Regions from separate parts of the Pseudoalteromonas sp. AS84 genome, predicted to be linked through region 3. Evidence: predicted binding sites of a transcription regulator. Region 3 holds the regulator's gene; each other region holds the start of a gene.

Region 1 (6,160 bases), on a different contig from region 3:
GAGCTTGCTGATGCAGAAGTACTTGCACTTGATAGCGATGCAACTCGCCTTGAACGTGTTAAGCAAAACTTAACGCGTATTGGCTTAGGCGCAGATCTTCAATGTGGCGATGCATCACAACCACATACTTGGTGGGACGAAAAATTATTTGATCGTATTTTGCTTGATGTGCCTTGTTCGGCTACTGGCGTAATCCGCCGCCACCCTGATATAAAATGGTTACGTCGCGCATCTGACATCGAAGACTTATCTAAATTACAAAGCGATATTCTTGATAGCATTTGGCCACTATTAAAACCAGGCGGCACATTAGTATATGCTACGTGTTCGGTTCTTCCACAAGAAAACCAGCAGCAAGTCGCTAAGTTTTTAGCTAATAACGATGACGTAGAGCATATTCCGCTACACGAAAACGATACCTTAACAACTCCTGGTTTGCAGTTATTACCCGGTGAAAGTGATGGATTTTATTACGCTAAACTAGTTAAAAAAGCCTAATAGCCGTACACTGAATAGTTAGCCATTTATGAAATATTAAATGGCTATTTTTTTAATTAAATTATGGTCAATACCACGGGTAAATAATGAAAATAATTATACTCGGTGCCGGGCAAGTTGGCGCTACGCTTGCTGAAAACTTAGTTGGCGAACAAAACGAAATTACTGTTGTTGATATTGACGGTAACCGATTACGTGAACTTCAAGATAAGTACGACTTACAAGGGGTTATGGGCCACAGCGCACATCCTGATGTATTACGCCGTGCTGGCGCTGAAGATGCCGATATGATTATAGCCGTAACCAGTTCAGATGAAGTGAACATGGTTGCATGCCAAGTGGCGTACAGTATTTTTAATACTCCCACTAAGATTGCCCGTATTCGCTCGGAGCAATATTTAAAGTACCGCGAGAAGCTTTTTCAAAATGATGATTTACCAATCGATCATTACATTGCTCCCGAAGCACTGGTCACTAAGTATATCCGCCGTTTAATTGACTACCCTGGTGCTCTGCAAGTGTTGCAGTTTGCTGATGGCATGCTCTCATTAGTAGCAGTGAAAGCTTACTATGGCGGTTTACTTGTGGGTTATGCGTTATCTGCACTTAAAGAACACATCCCTAATGTAGAAACTCGTGTTGCCGCTATTTATCGTCAAGGTAAAGCAATAAAACCATTAGGTACAACCGTTATTGAAGCAGATGATGAAGTATTCTTTATTGCCGCTACAAAACATATACGCGCAGTAATGAACGAGCTGCAAAAGCTTGAACGCTCTTACAAAAAAATTATGATAGCTGGTGGCGGTAACATTGGCGCTGGCCTTGCCCGCTCACTTGAGAAAAACCACACCGTTAAATTAATTGAGCGCAGTAAAGAACGTGCTGAACAACTCTCAGAAATGCTCGATAACACGGTCGTTTTTTGTGGTGACGCATCTGATCAAGAACTTCTTTCAGAAGAACATATTGAACAAGTCGATGTATTTATTGCCGTAACCAACGACGATGAAGCTAACATTATGTCAGCCATGCTTGCTAAACGTATGGGCGCACAAAAAACCATGGTGCTTATTCAGCGTGGTGCCTACGTAGATTTAGTCCAAGGCGGCGAAATAGACATTGCCATATCACCACAACAAGCCACTATATCTGCGCTATTAACGCACGTACGCCGTGGTGATATTGTTAACGTGTATTCACTGCGTAAAGGCGCAGCAGAAGCCATTGAAGCCGTTGCTCATGGTGATGAAAACACATCTAAAGTGGTTGGTCGTGCGATTGCCGATATAAAACTTCCTGCAGGAACAACTATTGGGGCAATAGTACGTAATGACGATGTGCTGATAGCCCACGACGATACAATTATTATGTCGGGCGATCATGTCATCATGTTTTTAATCGACAAAAAACATATTACCGTTGTAGAAAAGCTCTTCCAAGTAAGCGCTATATTCCTATAATCATAGTTCTTAAACGCAAAAAAGCCGCTGACTAAGGCGGCTTTAGTGGAGTATGAAGCGTTTGCTTACTGTACTTTTGAAAACTCTTCTTTAGAAATCTCACCATTTCCATCGGTATCTAAATCATCAAAGATTTTTACAAGCTGAGGGTTAACCTTTGCTTCTTCCATTGAGATTACGCCATCGCCATCTGCATCAAAAGAAGAAAAATCGACTGCTGCGTATGCTGCTGATGAAGATGCTAAAACGATAACTGCAAGTGTTGTATTTAATGTTTTCATAATAATATTCCTAGTAAGATGGGAAGTCCTTTTCAAAGATCCCTGACTGTGAAAAAATGTTTAACCTGAAAAAGATTAATTAGTAATTAGCGAACTCTTCTTTAGAAAGCTCACCGCTACCGTCGGTATCTAGCTCAATAAATTCAGCCATTAAGTCTGTATCTACTGCAGCTTCGCTTGGGCTAATTGTGCCGCTACCATCGATATCAAGACTGTCAAAATCTGATGCTGCAAATGCAGCTGAAGAAGACGCTAGTGCGATAAGTGCTAATGCTTTATTTAAATGTTTCATAACTTAATCCTTCAATGTTCTATCAAAAAAATTGCTTCGTTTAACTTAAAACGTAATTTTCACTTCCTTGTTATCCTCTTTCGTAAGCTCCCTTGCCTACTTAGGTTGTCTTTGGCAACTCAGGACAAATACTTTTAAATTATGCTTCTGAAAATTCTTCTTTTGATAACTCACCATTTTGGTCAGTATCAAGCTCTGAGAACATGCTCATTAACTTCGCATCTACTGATGCTTCTGCTTGGCTGATTGTGCCACTGCCATCAACATCAAGTGTGTCAAAGTCTGTTGCAGCAAAAACGGCTGAAGATGATGCTAATGCGATAAGTGCTAAAGTTTTATTAATGCTTTTCATAATATGTATCCTTCAAATTTATGTGTGTGCGATTAAGTATTTCACTTTGAATCACGATTTCGTTCAGTACACTTAGACTATTACAACTTAGATGCCAATATTTAAAAGCTATTAAATTTCAGATAGTTAAATGTACAAGGCATAAAAAGAAGGGGTTTTTAAGGTAATTACTGTTGCCTTTTAGCAACGCACTTTATAGTGGATATATTAAAACGATTAAAAACATATAGTTATGTTTATATAAAAAGATACATTTTTAAATGCATGGTTTTAAAATGAGTGGTTTTAAAGAGTAATTGAGATAAATTTTAACGAGGTAGATTTAATAACACAAAATAAGCTGCCAAAAACAACACTTAATGTATTGTTTTATATTAATAATATTTTTAATTATGAAAATAATAAAAAATATTTTATAAGCACTGACATAAAACGCCTTTTTGTTGCAAATAAGCGAAAGCTATTTATTCGACGGTAGGTTCGAGTGCAGAAGGGTCTATAAAATGCTCTTTCATAAAGGTTTTCATTTCATCTTCGCTTGCTAGTAGCTTAATCCCACAGTGCACACCTTCGGCATGCTCTTTAACACTGCAAACTTCACCTTCAAAGTCTTTATCGCTGCTATTAAGTATGACAGTGCATTGCATATCTTTAATGCTTTCAACTTGCTGATCGCCTCTAATATCAAACATTACACCGGTAAGTGAAATATCTTTAATAAGGCCTTCAAGTACCCTGTCGTCACTTAGTTTTAGTTTTGCAGGTAGCAAGGTAGGTATTCGCGTTTGCGAGCGTAGTGAAAATAACTGCACTTGCTTAGGGTAGTTAATAAACACGAGCTTAGCCGGGTGAGAAGCTACCGACATAATTTGTTGGCGAAACGCTATAACTTGCCCACCACTGCCTTCAATAAGCGCTCTTACAACAATCATTACACCATCTCGTAAATAGTCAGTCGCGGCCGGCAAACGCTTGGCATTAGGATAGTTTAAAATAATGAACTGTTTATCGAGTAAACCAACTAATTCAGTTTTAACACGCTTACTGCTTGTAGGTGTTAATATTTCTAGGTCGACTAAGCTGCCTACACCTATATGCTTTAGCTTTTCTAAATTTGTTGGCATATCCCTTTCCCAATGATGAATTTATTGGCTTTTTACCCACGCCAAAATGTAGGCGTAAATAGCACTAATAAAGTAAATATTTCTAAACGGCCAAACACCATTGCAATGGTAAGCAACCATTTAGCACCATCGGTTATAGCGCCGTAATGCGAGGCTACATCACCCAAACCTGGGCCTAAGTTATTTAAACAAGCCGCAGTGGCTGAGAATGCAGTTATGTTATCCATACCCGTGCCCATAAGCGCTAACATAATAATAATAAATACCAATGCATACGCAGAGAAAAAGCCCCACACAGCCTCTACTACTTTATCTGGCAATGCCTTTCGACCCAGCTTGATTGAATATATAGCACGAGGATGCACCAAACGATTAAGCTCACGTACACCCTGCAAGTAAAGTAAAAACACACGCACTACTTTCATACCACCACCGGTAGAGCCTGCACAGCCACCAATAAAGCTCGAAAATATAAGTAAAATAGGTAAAAACAAAGGCCATGTTGAAAAGTTATCAGTAGCAAAGCCTGCTGTTGTACTCATTGAAACAGCTTGAAATAGCGCCTGATCGAGGGTTTCATCGCCATTAGCAAATATTTCATTAGAGGAAAGCACAGTAAAACAAATAACCACCAGCGCTAATTGAATACACAAAAACACCTTAAACTCAGGGTCTCGAATATAAACTTGTATGTTACGACTAGCCACTGCGGCGTAGTGCAGGGAGAAGTTAACGGCGGCAATAATTAAAAAGAACACACAAATAAAGTTAATTACAGGGCTATCAAAGTGCCCCATGGATGCATCATAAGTAGAAAAACCACCTATCGCGACCGTTGAAAATGCATGACATATAGCATCAAACCACTCCATTCCCGCAGCCCAATAAGCCAGCATACAAGCAATCGTAAGCGACACATATATATACCAAAGATGCTTTGCTGTATCGGCAATTCGCGGGGTCATTTTAGAATCTTTTACAGGCCCTGGTATTTCAGCGCGGTACAACTGCATACCACCAACACCTAGCATGGGGAGTATAGCAACAGCGAGTACAATTATACCCATACCGCCAAACCACTGGAGTTGCTGGCGATAAAACAACACCGACTTGGGTAAGTACTCAATACCGGTAAGTACTGTAGCGCCGGTGGTGGTTAAGCCAGAAAATGCTTCAAACACCGCATCGGCGAGCGATAAATTAGGTTCTTGTAAAAAGATAAGCGGCAAGGACGCAAACGCCCCAAGTACCAGCCAAAACAAAACAACAATTAAAAAGCCTTCACGTGCTTTTAAGTCACCGTTTTCATGGCGGTTTGGGTAATAAGCCATCATGCCAATAACAACACTAAAGATAAATGCTAAAACAAAAGGAACACCACCACCGTCTTTATATATTAAAGACACCAGTGCCGGTGGCACCATGGTAATACTAAACAGCGCAACAAGTTGGCCAAGAATTTTTATGATGGTACGAAATTGCATTTAGCTTGTCGCTTTTATTATTAGTAAATTCAGGCTGAGTAGTATCAACCAAATTAAATAGGGTCAGCATGCATTACATGCAATTTGTCTAGGTTATTACTCTTTAATAGTTAACTCAACTGCGCCGTGACTTAAATCAAAAATATCTTTGATTGCTTGCTGAGCTTCGCGACTATCTATTGTAATCACCCAATCAATATTAGCAGTAAATTGCTTCTCAATATTAAGCACTTGATACTTTGTTTTTAATAACTGCTCAATCGCACCTTGCATGCTGTACTCGCTACTCCCTGTAATTTCAACACTGGGAACTTTAAGTACCGTTTGCAATTTTACTAATGCATTATTTAATGAGCCACCATAAGCACGTACTAATCCGCCCGTGCCTAATTTTATTCCGCCAAAGTAACGTGTAACAACAGCTGTGATTTCGCCAAGGCCTGAACCCACCAGTACATTTAACATAGGCTTTCCTGCCGTGCCATTGGGTTCACCATCGTCCGAAAAACCATAAACATGACTACCACCGGGGTTGCCTGCCACATGTGCCCAGCAGTTATGACGCGCATCGCTATACTTTTCTTCAATGCTTTTAATAAATGCTTTGGCTGAATTTAAATCGGGGGTATGTGCAATGTGGACTATAAACGTACTTTTTTTAATTTC
Region 2 (6,160 bases), on a different contig from region 3:
ACCCTGAGCAAATGGGCAATGGCTTTTCCCTCGATTTACTAACAAATCAAGCACCGCTCTCTTGGTACAGCCAAGGAAAAGAGCGCGGTATGGCACTTAATAACCAATTACAGGCGCTACATATAAACCAGCAAAATAATCTAGTTATACAGCAACAAAGTGAGAATAAACTTGCAGATTTAATAGATTATTTGCATCGAACCGCAGGGTTTGCAGGCGAGATTGGTCACGACCAATCAGGAGTATATATACTCGGTATAGCATCTGCGCTGTACTTTTTAGCATTGGTGTCTGGCGTAATTATTTTACTACCTACGCTTGTAAAAACGTTTTTTGCAATACGAAAAGAAAAAGGTGCTAGTCGTTTTTGGCTCGACAGCCATAATTTAGTTGGGATCGCCAGCCTGCCTTTTCATTTAATTATAGCGTTTACTGTTGTTGTGTTTGCATTTCATGACCTAATTTATGATGGTCTATCTGCATTTTATGACGATAAATCCTTTTTTCAACGCCCTCCCCCAGCAGCACATAATTATCATATTGCAAATTTACCAAGTGTAGATAAACAGATCCTAGCGGCAAAAAACTACGCTACAGGTTATGAGCCAATTCATATTGCGTTTAATCGTTTAAACACAAACAGTCCAACAGCAACATTAAAAATGAGTAATAGCAGCGCCGTTGTTCGCGGACCTGATACAGACTACTTATTTTTACATCCTTATACATTAGAAGTACTTAACTCAAGCTATCCGCAAGGAGATGATGGTGTTTGGGGTAATATAGTAGGAAGTTTCTTTTCACTTCACTTTGGTACTTATGGAGGTGAATGGGGGCGTTGGGGGTATTTTATTATGGGGCTGCTTGGCGCATTCTTATTTTATTCTGGTAACTTATTGTGGTTAGACAAACGCTTTAAAAAAGATCCAAACAAACGAAGCACACGATTTATGGCAAATTTAACAATTGGTGTGTGTGTAGGTTCAATAATTGCCGTGGTTGCCACGTTGTTACAAGCTAAATGGACAAACCTATATATAGAGAACGCAAATTACAGTTACCTTTATAGTTACTATTTGGTATTTTTTGTTTTTGTTGCTTATACCTTTTTTAAAGGAACTCACCACGCTAGCTATTGGGGCTTAATCGGCATTGCATTTTTATCTGCTGGTATGGGAGTTTCAACACTTGTACAGGCTTTATTAGCTGATGATTTTTTTAAATATTATCAAAGCGGTATTGTTGATATTAGCGCTGCAGTATTTGCGTTAATATTTTATTATTGTGCAAAAAAAGTTAGATACAAATCAGCAAGCTATGCCGTTATGCCTGCATAGTTGCCACAAACTTAATGAGGCGTATAGCACGCCTCATTAATCTAGTTACATATAAATATAATTTAGCTTAGTGTTTTTGCTGGCTCTGTAACAGACTTTTCTCGCGTTACAAAGTAGCAAATTAGCGAGCCCACGGTTACCAGTACAACTCCTTGCCAAAACGAAGCACTCAGCGTAATAGATAAATACAGCGCTGAAATAATAGTAGAAAACACCGGTGTAAAGTACGAAAGTGTGCCAAGCAGCATTAAGTTACCGCCAATAATAGCTTGGTTCCACAGTGCATACCCGCTCCCTACCACTACTCCTGCTAATAGCAATGTTATGTTTGAGCTGAGTGAAAACGTTAATGGCGCTTCATTACTAAAACCATATTGCGCCCACAAACTCATTGCCGTAACAGTAAAGAATAACGTAATAGCATTTTTACCATTACTCAGCTTTTGCGTAACCACGCAATAAATAGCCCATATAAACGCTGCAGTTAATGCCATTAAATAAGTAGCAGGATTATCAGCAAAGTTAGCGACAAGCGTATCGAGTGACATTTCTTGATCGCCCGTAATACACCAAGCAACGCCTAAAAAAGCAATAATCATGCTTGGGTACACCCAATAACTTACTTTTTTGCGACCAATAATAATAGAGAGCAATATAGTTAGCGTGGGCCATAAATAATTAATAACCGCCATTTCCATTGCCTGATGACGGCTGTTTGCCATACCAATAGAAAGCGCTAAGCAAATTTCGTACGATACAAATAATAAAGTACCTACTACCAGGTAGCGTTTTGAAAACCCACTAAACTTAGGCACTCCCATAACCAAAATTAAAAATATCGCACTGACAGAGTACATAGCCGCAGCACCACCAATGGGGCTAAACAACTCAGAAATATCCCGTAGTAATGCCACTAAGCAACTCCACAGTAATATTGCAGCAACTCCATAAAGCGTGTATTTATTTTTGCTTAAAAACTCCATTTGCCAATCCAAAAGTACTACTCATAAATTTGAAACTAAACTAACAGTAATTATTTAATTAAACAATTAGGGTCTGTTGATCTTTCAAGGTTAAATTTGCAGCAGTCTGTTTGGTATTTAGGCAAGGCAGAGCCTATATAGTGTGGTTATTCCCCATAAATGGGCGATAACGTAGCATTAATGCCAAACAGGCGCTGCCCAAAGGGTTCTTCCTAGGGACTACTTACTCTTTGTTGCTCGGTTTTTACTTAGCCCACTAGGTTACAAATCTCGCGCCGCGATTAAATAGCCCATAGTTTGAACAAATTTTAATCCGCAAAGATCAACAGACCCTAAAGTTAATAGCTTAAACCTCTTTCCCTGTTTTTTACATTCACACTTTTTAGTAATTGACCTTTTGGTCAGTAAAGCTACAATCAATCAATACGTTAAACACGCAAACTCAACAATGACCACACAAATAAAACCAAATAAAAAAGAAGTAACACGCGAAAAAAACCAAAAACTAATTTTAGATGCCGCCGAGCAATTGTTTTCGCAATTAGGTTACGACGGAGCAAGTATGAGCATGGTTGCTAAAGAAGCGCAGGTGCCAAAAGCTAATATTTTGTATTACTTTAAAAGTAAAGATGGTCTGTACGAGTCTGTGATCGACCGCATAATAGCTAATTGGAACTTGGGGCTAGATAACGTCACAATTAACGACGATCCAGCTACCGTGCTTTATAACTATATTAAAAGTAAAGTAATACTCGCCGTAAATCAGCCAATGCAATCTCGCTTATTTGCCAGCGAAATACTGCGCGGTGCCCCTTATTTACAAAACTACTTTAGAACCAATACCCGCCCTTGGGTTAAGCAAAAAGTTGATGTACTTCAAGCATGGATGGACGCAGATAAAATGGATAAGGTTGATCCCTACCATTTGCTCTTTACTATTTGGTCTACCACGCAGTATTACGCCGACTTTCAGGCTGAGGTCTTACTCGTAATGAACAAATTAGAGTACGACAAAACCGATGTGGCACAAATTACGCAATCAATTGCCCACATAATTTTAAAAGGTATTGGTCTTAAAATACCTGAGCAAAGTGAGACTTAACCCATGACACCCTTTACTACACCCGATTTATTTGACGATCATCGCGATAGCGTACAAGTAGCCGACAGTGGCCTTTATCACTTTGGTAAAAAAGCCACGTTTTACGGTCAAGTCGTTACCGTTACCTGCCCAGAAGACAACTCGTTTGCTGGCGATATATTGCATGAAAATGGTGAAGGTAAAGTATTAGTTATAAACGGGTTTGCGAGCAAACGCTTTGCGTTTATTGGCGATATTATGGCTGAGCGTGCCCTAAATAATGGCTGGGAAGGCGTAATAATAAATGGCTGTTGCCGAGATATCGAAATACTCGCCACTATGGACTTACCGGTTATGGCGCTAGGCTCTACACCGCGTAGTACCTTAAAGCGCGGCTTTGGTGATAAAAACCAAGCTGTTACCATGCTTGGCACCACCATAGAACCTAACGATTGGGTTTACGCCGATATTAATGGTTTAATCATCAGTAAAACGCCCCTTATTTAGCACTCAAAACCATATAAATAAAGACCAACTTGGTGCATCTGCGCACCAAATTGGTTTGTTTTAGCTCATTTTAATACCACTATTTTTACAGCCCATATTTACTAACCTCATACAACTAGCCAAATCCTGACCAATTGGACAAGATTTTAATTTATGGCATTCCTCTTGCTTGGGTTTTAAACAATATAATAAGCTAACCGATTAAAAAGCGGATCAGGCTCTGTAAAATAAAAACAAGATGTTACGCAGTGAGCTGAAAAATAATAAAAATTAATCCGTCTTTTTAATCACTCTAAATCTGAACTGCTTGGTCAGATTTTTTATAACGAGTGGTGATATGAGTACCAAAAATAATAATACGACCGGTATTTTTTGTGACCATGGTCCTAAGGCATGGCAAACACATTACCAAGGCACGCTTATTAATAAGCGTCTTGCAATTAAAGATGTATTTGCAATCAAAGGCGAGCGCAACAGCGCAGGTAACCCTAGCTGGTTTAAAGCAGCAAAACCGGCCCAGCAAACAGCAAGTGCCGTAAATATGTTAATGGACGAGGGTTGTAGCTTTACAGGCTTTACCCATACCGATGAGCTTGCTTACAGCTTAGAGGGTAATAATATTCACTATGGTGCAGCACAAAATCCAAAACTTAGCGGTCATGCAAGTGGCGGTTCGAGTATGGGGTCTGCTGCATCCGTTGCTGCTAACTTAGCCGATATTGGCTTAGGCACCGACACTGGCGGCTCAATTAGAATACCCGCCAGCTATTGTGGTTTATTTGGTATAAGGCCAAGCCATAACGTGATTGAAAAAGACGGCCTAATACCGTTGGCACCGCCTTTTGATACCATAGGTTGGCTTACCCAAAGCGCCGAGCTATTAAGCGATGTAGGTAATGTATTGTTACCACAACAACCTATTAATAAAGTAAATACGTTAGTTATTTGCGAAGCACTCTTTGAACTTGTTGACCCCTCTTTACAAGCACCACTGGGTAAGCTTTTAGAAAAAACCAAACCTTATTTTAAACATCATATCGAGTTTAAACTCCCGAACGTTGGTTTACTAAGTGAGCTTGCCGATACCTTTAGAATATTGCAAGGTCGTGCGATTGCTAAAACGCACCGAGATTGGATTGAACTCCCAGATCAGCTTTCTCATTTTGCGCCAGCAATTGCAGCTCGTTTTAAAATGGCACTGGCTTTAACCGAGCAAGAAGAACAAGAGGCATTAAAAATACAGTATGAGTGGCAAGCAATCGTCGCTAAAAACCTAAATAAGCACAGCTGCTTATTTTTACCTACCACCCCTACAACCGCACCTAAATTAGGCGCCGACACAAGCGCCTTACGCATGCAAATTATTACGCTTTCGGCAATTGCAGGGCTGAGTGGTTCGGCGCAAGTACACTTACCGCTGGCTAATTTAGCAAATGCACATCCGTATGGCTTTTCATTAATGATGAGCCACGGTAACGATAAAAGCCTACTTGCGTGCGTACAACAATTAGCTGCACACTTAAAAAAGGACACACCGGCATGACCACACACAACATTGCATTTACCGCGTCTCATTTTTCGGCCACTGAGGCAGGTATAAGTATATTAAAACAAGGCGGTACAGCCACCGAGGCTATGGTAGCCGCGGCCGCTGCTATCAGCGTTGTATATCCACATATGAACTCAATTGGTGGCGATAGCTTTTGGCTTATCGATAACCCAAACCAAAAAACGCCCATCGCTATTGACGCCTGCGGCCGAGCTGCAAGTAATACAAGTGCTTATAACACGCTCACACAAATACCAGAGCGCGGCGGACTAAGCGCATTGACTCAAGCGGGTACAATACGCGGTTGGCAAAAAGCCCTTGAGCTAGATGAACACGCAGCACTGCCACTGTCAAAAATTTTAGCGCCCGCCATTGCACTTGCTCGCGAGGGCTTTACCGTTACAAAAAGCTTGCAAGCAGGCTGCGAAAAGCTAGCTGCTGCAAATAATACCAATGACGCGTTTAAAAGCCTCTACATACCCAATGGTAAGCCCTTGCAAGCAGGTCAGCATTTTAAAAACCCTAAACTTGCAGCAACATTTGAACACTTAGCAAAACAGGGTTTAAACGCATTTTATGAAGGTGCACTTGCTAACTCATTTGCCGCCGACTTAGCAAAAGCAGGTAGCTCAATTACCGTAAGTGATATTGCAAATACTAAAGCCGAGGTCGTTACTGCGCTAAATGCAAACTTATCAGGTAT
Region 3 (6,160 bases):
TTGCTTATATCGGTGATGATGGCCCTGACATGCCTGTTATGGAATTAGTCGGCTTTGCTGTTGCAGTAAATGATGCCCATCCACTTATTAAACGTTTATCACACTATATAACGCAAATGCCTGGCGGCTTTGGTGCAGTAAGAGAGCTCACCGACTTACTTATGCTTGAAAATGGTAAAGCATTGACTACACAAGGCACTAGTTCATGAATGCAGCGCGCATAATATTAAGCGTTTTATTCATTAGCTGTATGGTTTGGCTTTGGTACCCTTATTTTACACAACCAAATATTTTGCCTCAGACTGAGCCTGAAGTTATTGCCAAGCCTGATTACATAGCCATTGAACTCAAACAAACAGCCTATGACGAACAAGGTACAATCAGCCACAAAGTAACTGCGGCTAAAATGGAACTATATCAGCAATTAGGTTTCACGTTTTTTGAAAAACCCATTTTTACTTTATATAACGAAAAGCAAACGTGGCAAATAAATGCAGACGAAGCAACATTATACGAAGACAAACAATTAATTTTAGAAGGTAACGTGGTTGCCAAAAACTTAACCGATAACGCCATGATAGACAAAATCAATGCTGATAATATTCAGGTAGATATAAAGCTATTAACAATGCGCTCGGAGCAACCCGTTATCATCACTGGACCCAATTTAAAAATCACCGGCAAAGGCCTAGAAGCCGACTTAAAAACCGAAGTGATAAAACTAATTAACCATACGCGAACCATATATTATGACCAATAAAATATTAAAATCACTTATTATTCCTACACTTATACTAGCATTTAATAGCAGTGCTGCAGAGCCAAATACACAGCCTGCTGCAAATCAAATATCAATAAGCGCCGATAAGCAAGAAGGTCAATTAAAAGCTAATGTCGGGATTTTTGAGAAAAACGTTGAAATTATTCACGGTAACCGCCGTATTACAGCCGACCGTCTCGAAGTACATAAACGCGATGAACTTGGTGATAATAAGCAATTATTAATTGCCACTGGTAGCCCTGCCCACTTTGAAGAGAAGCAATCAGACGGCACGACTATGAGCGCCAGTGCTGACGAAGTACGTTACGATGTATCTAAGCGTTTTTTAACGCTTGTTGGTAATGCACAGGTATCGCAAGCAGGACAAAAAATAAATGCTAAAAGCATTACCTACGACATTGAGCAGCAGCTAATCAGTGCCGAAAAAGATGAAAACTCAACTGACCGCGTTCATACAATTTTAGTACCCATTGAAACTAAAAAAAGTAAAAAAAGCGACAAAGGTCAACCATGAGCACATTAAAAGCAGAACTATTAGCAAAGAGCTATAAAGGCCGTGAAGTTGTAAAAAACGTTGGCCTTGAAGTAAAAGCTGGCAGTATTGTTGGCTTACTTGGCCCTAACGGCGCAGGCAAAACAACCACGTTTTATATGATTGTAGGCCTTGTGCCTAGCGATAAAGGTAAAATATCGATAGATGATAACGATATTACTCTTTTACCTATGCATAGTCGTGCTAGATTAGGCATAGGCTACTTACCGCAAGAGTCTTCAATTTTCAGAAAGCTAACTGTTTATCAAAACTTAATGGCTATTTTAGAAACGCGCAAAGAGTTAAATAAACAAGCTAGAGAAGACACTCTCGATAAATTATTAGATGAATTTAGCATACAACACATTCGTGATAGCCAAGGTATGGCATTATCAGGTGGCGAACGTCGTCGTGTTGAAATAGCACGTGCGCTGGCAGCAGATCCTAAATTTATATTACTGGATGAACCGTTCGCTGGTGTTGATCCAATTTCAGTATTAGATATAAAGAAAATAATAGAACATCTTAAAAATCGTGGGATTGGAGTATTAATTACCGACCATAACGTAAGAGAAACCCTTGATGTTTGTGAAAAAGCCTACATTGTTTCTCATGGGGAGCTGATTGCATCAGGTACTCCAGAACACGTATTAAATGATAAAACAGTACGCGATGTTTACTTAGGCGAGCAATTTAGGCTGTAACATTTACGCCATGTCTTTAAGCATCTGCTAGTATTAATTATAACAACATAAAAGGATTGTTAGAGATACATGAGGCAATCACTACAGCTGCGCATGGGCCAGCAACTTACAATGACTCCACAGCTGCAACAAGCTATTCGTTTGTTGCAACTCAGTACATTGGATCTCCAGCAAGAAATACAAGAAGCTCTCGACAGCAACCCGCTATTAGAGGTTGAAGAACAAGACTACTCAGAAGATGCTGCTGGCAAAAACGAGCAAAAAGCTGATACCGATGACATAACTGTTAGCGCATCTGCCGATGATGCTCCAAGCGAATACGAACAAGATAGTGGTGAAGCACTTGCGAAAGACACGCTAAGTGACGACATGGCTATGGATGTTAGCTGGGATGAGTACATGAGTGCCGCTCCTGCAGCATCATCGGGTCCAATGCCTGAAGATGAATCAATTTATCAAGGTGCCTCTACAGAGACGCTCCATGAGTATTTAATGTGGCAGTTACAATTAACGCCATTTAGCCCTACAGACGAAGCTATTGCTATTGCCATCGTAGAAGCCGTTGATGATTCAGGTATTTTAACACTAAGCTGCGAAGAGATTTTAGAAAGCTTTAATCAAGAAAACGAAGATGATAACGAAGTCGAACTTGATGAAATTGAAGCTGTATTAAAGCGCATCCAACTGTTTGATCCTGTCGGTATTGCTGCACGTAGTTTACAAGAGTGTTTGTGTATTCAGCTTAACCAATTTGATAAAGAAACACCTTACATTAATGAAACAAAAATGATTTTAACCGAGCATATTGATTTATTAGCTGCTCGTGACTATCGTACATTAATGAAGAAAACCAAGCTCAAAGAAGAAGAGCTTAAAGAAGTAATGACATTAATCCATACTCTTAGTCCTAAGCCAGCAGATACTATTGTAAGAGAAGAATCTGAGTATGTTATTCCAGACGTGTCGGTTAAAAAAATTAAAGGCCGCTGGGTTGTTGAGTTAAACCCAGATAGCATGCCTAAAATTCGTGTTAATAGCCAATACGCTGCAATGTCTCGCACTGTAAAATCGAGTGGTGACAGCCAGTTTATTCGCTCGCATTTACAAGAAGCTAAATGGTTTATTAAAAGCTTAGAAAGTAGAAACGACACGCTTTTAAAAGTAACTAATTGTATTGTTAAGCAACAACAAGGCTTTTTTGAACACGGACCTGAAGCAATGAAACCGATGGTTTTAAATGATGTTGCTGAAATGGTAGAAATGCACGAATCAACAATTTCGCGCGTAACAACTCAAAAGTATATGCATACACCCCGTGGTATATTTGAGCTTAAATACTTTTTCTCAAGCCATGTAAGCACCGAAAACGGTGGTGAATGTTCATCTACAGCAATTCGTGCACTTATCCGCAAATTAATCGCTGCAGAAAACTCAGCAAAACCATTGAGTGATAGTAAAATAGCGGATATATTGGCTGAGCAAGGAATTAAAGTAGCAAGACGTACAATCGCAAAATACCGCGAATCTCTGGCTATTCCACCGTCAAATCAGCGTAAAAGCTTGATCTAAGACGCAAAAAAAAAGAGGGTAATGCTTATGCAACTAAACTTAACTGGTCGTCACGTAGAATTAACCGATTCACTAAGAGACTATATTAATACCAAATTTGCGAAGCTAGAAAGACACTCTGATCATATTAATAATGTTCATGTCATTCTTGATGTAGAAAAATTAAATCAAAAAGCAGAAGCTACAATACATGTAAGTGGTGCTGAGCTATTTGCCTCTACGGAACATCAAGATATGTATGCCGCCATTGACTCGTTGATCGACAAGCTCGATCGACAAGTAATTAAACACAAAGAGAAGCTTGCTCGACACTAATATGATGAAATTAAGCTCACTTATATGCCAGGACTGCAGCAAAGCTGCGGTCCTTTTTAATAGCAAAAAAAGAATTTTAGAGTTCATTAGCGAACTTGCTCACGACAAACTTCCGTATTTACCGCAACAGGATATCCTTACTGCTTTAATGAGCAGAGAGAAACTGGGTAGTACAGGTATTGGGCGTGGTATTGCCATTCCTCATGGTCGAATGAGCGGTGCAGAAGAGCCTTTAGCTTTAGTACTCGTTAGCGAAACTCCAATAAATTTTGATGCAATAGATAATCGTCCTGTTGATATTTTTGTCGCACTCATCGTACCAGATGGCGATAACCAACAGCACTTAAAGACTCTCGCAACCATTGCTGATAAACTAAACAACAAAGATTTTTGTAAACAGTTACGCTGTGCAAAATCAGATGCTGAGCTTTACCAAGTTATTGTCGATCAATCATAGTTTTATAAAGGGTGTTAAATGGAGTTAATTATCATAAGCGGCCGTTCTGGTTCTGGAAAGTCGGTTGCTTTACGCGTTGTAGAAGATTTAGGCTATTATTGCGTAGATAATATTCCAGTTAACTTGCTTCCTTCATTAGTTCGCAGTGTGTCTGATAGCTACGATAAAATTGCTGTTAGCATTGATGTGCGAAACATCCCTAAAGAGCAAGATGAATTTAACGATATTCTTGAATACTTACCAGGCTTTGCAAATCCTACGTTATTTTATTTAGATAGCGACGATCAAACGTTGATAAAACGCTTTTCAGAAACACGCAGGTTACACCCACTATCAATTGACTCGCTGCCTCTTGATTTAGCCATCAAAAAAGAAAAAGAATTACTTGATGTATTAATCACCCGCGCCGACTTTATGATAGACACAACTGATTTAAGCGTTCACCAACTTGCAGAATCTATTCGTGAAAAGATTTTAGGTAAAAAAGATAAGCAACTAATTGTCACGTTTGAATCGTTTGGTTTTAAACACGGTATACCAAAAGAAGCCGACTATGTATTTGATGCACGCTTTTTACCAAATCCACATTGGGAACCTGAATTAAAACCTTTAAATGGGTTAGATCAACCCGTTAAAGATTATTTGGCCAATCACAGCATAGTGCAAAAATTCACATGGCAAATTCAAACATTTGTACAAACGTGGTTACCGCACTTAGAGCGAAATAACCGCAGTTATTTAACCATAGCTATCGGATGTACAGGCGGACAACATCGCTCTGTATATTTAGCGCAAACTATCGGTGAAAGTTTTGCAATGACACATCCCAATGTAAAAATTCGCCATCGTGAACAAGAAAAATAATAGAGCTGAATAATCACCTGTTCAGCTTAGGTAGAGTAAGTTATGCACTGTGAAGACACTTTTTTAATAAAAAACAAATTAGGCTTACACGCTAGAGCAGCTACTGTGCTTGCGCAGTTAGCAGTACAATTTGATGCGACAATCACATTATTTCAAGATGATAAAGAAGCCGCGGGCGATAGCGTACTTGCACTAATGTTACTTGAAAGTAGCCAAGGCAAAGAAGTAAAAGTTGTATGCAAAGGCCCCGATTCTGAGCAAGCTTTACATGCTGTTGGAGAGTTAATAGCACAACGTTTTAATGAGCAAGAATAAACAGTTATAAAAATAATGCTCGCATTACTAACGCCTCAACTAAAACAGATATATAAATACGGTTAGTGACGCCAGTTAACTCACCTCTCCTCATAAAGTAATATAAAAATTTATAAAGGACGCCAATGCCTGAAGCTTTTGAACAAGATTACCCACTACAGCAACTAAAACAGGTGACTAAGTCACTCAATAGTGGTCAATTTGTTCAAGTTAGGCGCATGCTCGCAAAAACAGCTCCTTGTGATACCGCATTACTATTAGAATCATCCCCCCATAAAATTCGCCGACTCCTCTGGCAGTTGGTTGATCCTGATGTGCAAGGCGATGTTCTTGAAGAACTATCAGAAGATGTTCGTTTAGGCATTATTGCCCAGATGGAACCTAAGCACATTGCAGCCGCAACAGAGGATATGGGCCACGATGACTTAGGTGAAGTATTACGTAGTCTGCCAGACACCGTTTATAAAGACGTTGTTAGCGCGATGGACATTCAAGACCGTGAACGTGCAACACAAGCACTTTCGTATCAAGAGCGTTCTGCTGGCGCGCTAATGAACACCGATACGGTGACCATTCGCCCCGACGTTACGCTTGATGTTGTACTTAGGTATATTAGGCTACGC

Evidence for each region. The regulator sigma-54, encoded in region 3, starts transcription at its own class of promoters, with help from an activator protein. The targets are predictions, from matches to a motif close to GTTGGCACGNNNNTNGNNT.
Region 1: a site for sigma-54 is predicted at 2,967-2,985, ahead of WNY79_RS17895 (EF-hand domain-containing protein). Genes of this name have one in related genera too.
Region 2: a site for sigma-54 is predicted at 4,061-4,079, ahead of WNY79_RS02125 (amidase family protein). Genes of this name have one in related genera too.

What each region holds. Positions count from the first base shown of each region.
Region 1 covers NZ_JBBMQY010000023.1:9,828-15,987, forward strand. Annotated here, with positions in the region: gene rsmB (16S rRNA (cytosine(967)-C(5))-methyltransferase RsmB) at 1-498, shown strand, start outside; gene trkA (Trk system potassium transporter TrkA) at 585-1,961, shown strand; gene WNY79_RS17885 (EF-hand domain-containing protein) at 2,027-2,242, opposite strand; gene WNY79_RS17890 (calmodulin) at 2,322-2,534, opposite strand; gene WNY79_RS17895 (EF-hand domain-containing protein) at 2,674-2,886, opposite strand; gene WNY79_RS17900 (flagellar brake protein) at 3,351-4,010, opposite strand; gene WNY79_RS17905 (TrkH family potassium uptake protein) at 4,043-5,494, opposite strand; gene WNY79_RS17910 (YigZ family protein) at 5,591-6,160, opposite strand, start outside.
Region 2 covers NZ_JBBMQY010000001.1:500,300-506,459, forward strand. Annotated here, with positions in the region: gene WNY79_RS02105 (PepSY-associated TM helix domain-containing protein) at 1-1,337, shown strand, start outside; gene yddG (aromatic amino acid DMT transporter YddG) at 1,400-2,320, opposite strand; gene WNY79_RS02115 (TetR/AcrR family transcriptional regulator) at 2,769-3,422, shown strand; gene WNY79_RS02120 (putative 4-hydroxy-4-methyl-2-oxoglutarate aldolase) at 3,426-3,908, shown strand; gene WNY79_RS02125 (amidase family protein) at 4,246-5,451, shown strand; gene WNY79_RS02130 (gamma-glutamyltransferase) at 5,448-6,160, shown strand, end outside.
Region 3 covers NZ_JBBMQY010000016.1:73,602-79,761, forward strand. Annotated here, with positions in the region: gene kdsC (3-deoxy-manno-octulosonate-8-phosphatase KdsC) at 1-209, shown strand, start outside; gene lptC (LPS export ABC transporter periplasmic protein LptC) at 206-760, shown strand; gene lptA (lipopolysaccharide transport periplasmic protein LptA) at 750-1,295, shown strand; gene lptB (LPS export ABC transporter ATP-binding protein) at 1,292-2,017, shown strand; gene WNY79_RS15455 (RNA polymerase factor sigma-54) at 2,087-3,586, shown strand; gene hpf (ribosome hibernation promoting factor) at 3,614-3,901, shown strand; gene ptsN (PTS IIA-like nitrogen regulatory protein PtsN) at 3,906-4,358, shown strand; gene rapZ (RNase adapter RapZ) at 4,377-5,222, shown strand; gene WNY79_RS15475 (HPr family phosphocarrier protein) at 5,265-5,537, shown strand; gene mgtE (magnesium transporter) at 5,663-6,160, shown strand, end outside.